2 linked regions of the Skermanella sp. TT6 genome follow. The protein of the gene in region 1 interacts with the protein of each later gene in a pairwise test. Links are inferred from orthologs where the notes say so. Each region holds a gene or a part of one and is shown on either strand. Other genes may lie near its edges. The genes, in order: IGS68_RS04025 and mntR.

The links.
Region 2: the proteins of IGS68_RS04025 (region 1) and mntR interact in binary tests that used the Escherichia coli proteins (3 or more experiments, as listed by UniProt). The link is inferred for Skermanella sp. TT6 from one-to-one orthologs.

The regions. Positions count from the first base shown.
Region 1 is NZ_CP067420.1:863,706-866,935, forward strand. The notes cover bases 270-3,181. They hold IGS68_RS04025 (methionine ABC transporter ATP-binding protein), read right to left. Parts: upstream 2,301-3,181; coding sequence 1,239-2,300; downstream 270-1,238. Other genes in these bases: IGS68_RS04015 (MetQ/NlpA family ABC transporter substrate-binding protein), read right to left, coding at 270-555; IGS68_RS04020 (methionine ABC transporter permease), read right to left, coding at 602-1,270. In the rest of the region: more of IGS68_RS04015, read right to left, coding at 1-269. UniProt on the Escherichia coli protein: Part of the ABC transporter complex MetNIQ involved in methionine import. Responsible for energy coupling to the transport system. It has also been shown to be involved in formyl-L-methionine transport.
Region 2 is NZ_CP067420.1:5,682,275-5,685,504, reverse strand. What follows is about bases 229-3,140. They hold mntR (manganese-binding transcriptional regulator MntR), read left to right. Parts: upstream 229-1,429; coding sequence 1,430-1,852; downstream 1,853-3,140. Other genes in these bases: IGS68_RS26480 (ATP-binding protein), read right to left, coding at 2,561-3,140; IGS68_RS26485 (hypothetical protein), read right to left, coding at 1,959-2,156; IGS68_RS26495 (multicopper oxidase domain-containing protein), read right to left, coding at 229-1,201. Outside these bases: IGS68_RS26500 (ZIP family metal transporter), read right to left, coding at 1-71; more of IGS68_RS26495, read right to left, coding at 68-228; more of IGS68_RS26480, read right to left, coding at 3,141-3,230.

The sequences.
Region 1 (3,230 bases):
CGCCGCGTCGAGCTCGACGATGCGGATGTTCTTCGGGTTCTCGACGACGTCGATCGGGGTGGCCTTCAGCCCGGCGCCCTCGGTCAGCTTGATCACGCCCTCGGCCTCCAGCAGCAGCAGCGCCCGGCCGCCGTTGGTCGGGTCGTTCGGCACGGCCACGGTGGCGCCCTCGGGCAGCTCGGCCAGGCTCTTCACCTTGTTGGAGTAGATCCCCATGGGGAACACGACGGTCTTGCCGACCGAGACCAGGTCCAGTCCCCGGTCCTGGACCTGGTTGTCAAGGTAGGGCTGGTGCTGGAAGGAGTTCGCCTCGATCTCGCCGGCGGCCAGGGCCGCGTTGGGGATGACGTAGTCGGTGAACTCGACGATCTTGATCTCCAGCCCCTGCTTGGCGGCGATCGGCTTGACCGCGTCCAGGATCTGGGCGTGCGGGCCGGCCGAAACGCCGACCCGGACGGTCTCGGCGGAGGCCGCGCCCGCGAGGGCGATGGCGGCGGCGCCGACCAGGGCGGCGCCGAGGCGCCGGGACAGGATCTTGGCGGAGGGGATGTTCATGAGGGTCCCACTTTCTTCAGGCTGTCGAATTGATTGTTCGTCTTGATCAGCGGGTTCCGATGGCCCGCTTGTTGAGCTTGCGGGCGAGCCGGTCGCCCAGGCTCTGGACGATCTGGACCAGCACGATCAGCACCAGGACGACGGCGGCCATCACTTCCGGCAGGAAGCGCTGGTAGCCGTACCGGATGCCCAGGTCGCCCAGGCCCCCGCCGCCGACCGCGCCGACCATGGCCGAGTAGCCGATCAGGCTGACCACCGCGAGCGTCAGGCCCAGCACGATGCCGGGCAGCGCCTCGGGCAGCAGGAACTTGGCGATGATCTGGAGCGGCGTCGCGCCCATCGCCTCGGCCGCCTCGATCAGGCCGCGGTCCACCTCCCGGATGGCGCCCTCGATCAGGCGCGCGATGAACGGGATCGCCGCCACGGTCAGCGGCACGATCGCCGCCGAGGTCCCGATCGAGGTGCCGGCGACCAGCCGGGTGAAGGGGATGATCGCGACGACCAGGATGATGAACGGGGTGGAGCGGGTGGCGTTGACCACCACGCCGGCGATCCGGTTGAACGCCACGTTCTGGAGCAGTTCGCCCCGCCCGGTGGTCGCCAGCAGAATGCCCAGCGGCAGCCCCAGCAGGGTACCCAGCAGCGCTGCCAGACCCACCATGTAGAGCGTTTCGACGGTGGCGTTAACCAGCAGCGCGTAGACTTGCGGGGACATGTCCGAGGACCTCTACCGACAGGTTGTTGACTTGGATGAACGAGATGGCGGACTGCACCGCCTCGGCGCCGCCGACCGCCTCGACCACCAGGATGCCGAACGGGGCGCCCTGGATATGATCGATCCGCCCATGCAGGATGTTCACGTCGAGCCCGAAGCGCCGGGTTATCTGGCTGATGATCGGCGTGTTGGCCATGGCGCCCTTGAAGGTGATGCGCAGCACCGGGTTGCCGCCGGGCAGCGGCTCCGCCACCAGCCGGGCAGCCAGGGTCTCCGGCAACTCGGCCCCGGCCACGGCCGAGACGAAGCTGCGGGTCGTCGGGTGCCGAGGCGCCGTGAACACGTCGAACACGTCGCCGCGCTCGATGATGCGGCCGGCCTCCATGACGGCGACGCGGTGGCAGATCTCCTTGATCACGGCCATCTCGTGGGTGATCAGGACGATGGTCAGGCCGAGCTTATCGTTGATGTCGGCCAGCAGGCGCAGGATCGACGTGGTTGTTTCCGGGTCGAGCGCCGAGGTCGCCTCGTCGCACAGCAGCACCTTGGGCTCGCTGGACAGGGCGCGGGCGATGCCGACCCGCTGCTTCTGGCCGCCGCTCAGCTCGGCGGGATAGCGGTCCCGCTTGTCGGCGAGGCCGACCAGGTCGAGCAGCGGCTCCACCTTCGCCTTGATCTCCGCCTTGCGCAGGCCGGCCAGTTCCAGCGGCAGCGCCACATTGTCGTACACGGTGCGCGACGACAGCAGGTTGAAATGCTGGAAGATCATGCCGATGCCGCGCCGGGCGGCGCGCAGGCCGGAACCGTCCAGCGCCGCCATGTCGACGCCATCGACCGTGACCCGCCCGGCGGTCGGCCGCTCCAACATGTTGACCACGCGGATCAGCGTGCTCTTGCCCGCCCCGCTGCGGCCGATGATCCCGAAGATCTCGCCGCGGCCGACGGAAAGGTCGATCCCGTCGAGCGCGCGAACCTCGGGACCGCCGCCGCGCCCGGGAAATACCTTCTCGACACCGTGAAACTCGATCATCCCCATACCCCGCAAAAACAAAAATCCGCCCACAGCAGCTACGCCGGGCGGATCCCCACGCTCTTTAGCTGCATTTATAAAGCGCCCGCAAGCTGGTGCTCAAATCGGCGCTGTGAATTGCTATATAATTACATGCTGCGTTGCGTCAAATGGAATTTCCGACGCATCTCCCATGTGGTTTGTGCAGACGCCAGCTCCAGCGGACGGGCCTTCCGCACCTGGAGATGGTGCCAAGCAGCCGCTTGCGGAAGCACGCTTTTGTGGCTATGGTCCGCCCCACCTCAAGGCTGGGGCGTCGCCAAGCGGTAAGGCAGCGGTTTTTGGTACCGCCATACGCAGGTTCGAATCCTGCCGCCCCAACCAGCCAACCCCTTCCAGGGATCAGGCTTTCAGGGGGCTCTGTCTCCCGGAACGTGTCGCAACGCGTTCAAACGCAGAGCCGCCGATTTCCGCCATCTTCCAGTCGTCGCAAGTATCCCGGGCAACACAGGCTGATATGCTGGATGGTGTCTGAGAATCTCGGTTAGCATCAAACAATGCAAAACAACGTTAGAGCTGTACCCGATCAGGTCGATCCGCCCGAGACAGCTGATCCGATGCGTTGCGCCATGGGCGCAACCTACGATCGTCAGACCGCATCACCTCCGCCCTGCATCAAGCCGTAGGTTGCGCCTATGGCGCAACACAATGCGGCGAGTGGAACGGCCGGTTGCGAGGACCGGAGCGGTTCAACATGATCGGGTACCGCTCTAGCTAATGTCGCGCGACGCCGGAAGAGCATACCAGCGACAGCACCGTGGCACACGCCAACAAAGCAGCGAAGACTAAGCCGATCTGGTATCGCGCCCAAGCCGCTGCACAGGCTGGTCGCAGCCTGTGGTCGGGTTTCCTGATGGGTCTCGGCGCTATTACTACCATGTGCAGCGGAAG
Region 2 (3,230 bases), 4.8 Mb from region 1 along the record:
ATCGCCACCGCCACGATCAGGAGCAGCGGAGCTGCGACCGCCAACGCCAAGATCATGCGGCGGGTGGTCATGCGACCTCCCCCCGAACATCGAACAGGCTCATCCAGCCGAGTTCGACGAACTCGGACTGGTGCGCGTGGAACATGTAATGCCCCGGTTCGTGATCCTGGTATGTGAACTCCAGGATGCCGCGCTGGCCCTGGCACTGCGTGATGATGTCCACGGTCCTGAGCGTCGGCGTCAGCGTTGTGCCACTGTCGTAGTAGTCGAAAAAGTTGCCGTGCAGGTGAAGGCTGTTGATAGGATCGAACTCGGTCACGTTGACCAGGTAAATCCGGACCGGCCGCCCCCGGTCGATCACGATCGGGCGTTTGGAATAGGCATGCGCCACCGTATTGACGGCGTAAACCTCGTTCTCCTCGTCGAAGTTCGTGTCGAAGGCGTTCATGACCATGACAAACTCCTGCCACTCCCGGTTCTCGGGTGTGCCGAGCAGGCGGGAGCGGGCGACCGCTTCGTGCTCGGGATGGCGCGCCGGATCAGGATCCACGATGAAGGCACCGTACAGGCCTTTATGAATGTGGCGCTTCAGCGGAACGGTGTGGCAGTGGTAGAGGTGGCAGCCGAAAGGCCTGGCGTCGAACTCGTAGACGAATTGACCGCCAGGAAGGACGTCGCCAGCTCCCGGGACACCGTCCATCCGGGCGGAGTGGATGCCGTGGAAATGCATGGAGTGCGGGTGCGATCCGCGGTTCCGGAAGGTGATGCGGACCCGCTCGCCCTCGACGGCCCGGATGGTCGGGCCGGGGATGCGTCCGTTGTAGGTCCAAGCCGGAAAGAAAATGCCCGGGGCGATCTCGACTTCCTTGTCGATGGCCTCGACCACGAACTCGCGGCAAGGGCGCCCTTGGTCATCCCGGATGACTTCGCCGGTATCCCAGTCGGTGAGAAGGGTGTGTGGATCGAAGCCGTTCCGCGCGGTATCGACCTCACCCACGGTCATCATGCCGCCATGCGAGGCGTGCGCCGCCGAAAGCGCCGCCGACGGCTGGCCGTCTGTGATCGGCATCGCGTGCCCGGGGCCGTGCGTCTGGGCCGCGGCACCACCGAGGGCGAGCCGTGCGGCGTGCACCCCTCCCAGAAGGGCCCCTCCTGCGAGGAGCAAACGTCGCGTCACGGGCTGACCGAACAGGGACCTCATGCTCATCGCTCCTGTATTCAAGCCGACAAGGCCTTACTTCAGGCATTTGTCCGATGCTATAACATGTAGCAAGTGCTATAGTCGCGCCGAATCGACCCCTCGTCAACAATCCACTCGGAGGATCCGGAAGCCCGCTGGCATAGGTAGGGAACGTTGTGGCAGGATCGCCGGAACCGGAGGGAAAACCGAACAGTGATCGGAAGGAATGCGAGCAGAGTGCCGGAGGAGATGCCTGACGCGGACCGGCAGGCCGCGAACTTCCAGAGGGTCCGCGAGGCCCACCAGACGGAGTTGGCTGAGGATTATGTCGAACTTATCGCCGACTTGATCGACACAACCGGTGAAGCGCGCGCGGCTGACATCGCCCGGCGCCTGGGCGTCGCACATCCGACCGTGGTCAAGACCATCGGCAGGCTCCAACGGGAGGGCTTGGTGGCAAGCCTGCCCTACAGGTCGATCTTCCTGACCGAGACAGGACGCAAGATGGCCGAGCGCTGCAAGCGCCGCCACGAGGTCGTGGTGAATTTCTTGAAGGCCCTCGGAGTGACCGAGGAGACGGCGGAGCGCGACGCTGAGGGGGTCGAGCACCACATCAGCGAGGAAACCTTGAGGGCCTTCGAGCGCTTTATCCGCTCCAATCGTGTCGGCTGAGGAGGTCCGATGCAGTCGAAGGCGAAGCATGCTTGCATATTTCGGGTGAGATGGACCCCGTTGGTGAGACAATCGAGGTGGCGGGTTAAGCGAGAGTCCCGCGGGATCATTGCGCCGTGTTGATGCCGGGCATCGGTGTCGGCGCGAGTTGTAGGGTAATCGCTATCTTTTCAATATCCAAATCCTTGTTGTTGCTGATGCCGGTGGGCATGGGGCGAAGGTGAGCATCTCCTGGTTTGTCGAGCCTGCTCGGCAAACCAGGGGAGCGGAACCGTTCGGCGCAGCCGATCGCCCCGATGCGCATGGCTGCATCATGGTTCGGGTCCTCCGAGGCCCACCGGATACAAGGTTGCGGCGCGATGATCCGCGCCCGATGGCGGGCTCCCCTCGGACAGACGGAGCCCGACAACGATTACTGGCTTGACACCAAAAACCCTATACAAGCAATCACGCTAGATTTGTTGGCGGGCCTAGGAAGAGGGAGCTTATACGCTACCTTTTCTTCCAGGCTGGAGAAATTTATTTCATCCCCCAAACTGCATTCACTCCTATGACTTGGTTGCTGGCCGGTTGAATTAATCTAGGTTTGCCACAACGGTTCATGTCATTGCCCGCCCAACACGTCTTCAGTTCAACATCACAAGAAGCTTCGAGGCTAACGTAAAAATTTTTACCTTAAGGGTATTTCTCGCATAACTTGTTGTATTTCTAAAGGTTTTTTCTTGTCATGACTGCCTGGGCAAACTCCAGCAAGTCCATTGGCACAAACCCATGAGTTGTAATTTCATGACGACGATCCACTCCAATCACCGGCGCAAACGCATAGTGGATCTGCTCATAACGACGATAATTTGCCCCCAATTTCGTGCTCAGGAAACTCTCGATATGGGCACGTGACTTGGCGAGGCTCGCTCCGGTGTGCTTATCCGCCGAACGCTTGCAGGAGCCAAAGAGGATCCTCTCAGCATCGGTATCCACACCGATAACATCGATTTCGATGTTCGACAGCCCGGAGTCCGGCTTGTCCCACCAACCCTCCACCATCATGGTGAGGGATATGGGGCCCTTTCCGTTGGCGGAAGCCTGCCGCAGCACCTCGCGTATCATTTTTTCAAAAGCAAACCCTTCCAAGTTGGTGAGGCGTTCATCGGCGCGAACTACCGCGCGTTCGACCGGTTGGATCCGGGCTAGATCAGCGGCACGCCCAAGGGCGACTAGCCAGGCGGAGAGGAAGTTATCGGTAATGACATAGCGTGCATTGCGTTGGCGATCCGCCGAGAAGATCGGCTTACGCATCTCGATCATGCTGTACCGCTCGATCAGGATCTTTAAATATCCACCAAGCTGCTTCTCATCTCCTGCCTCAGCCTTGAACGCA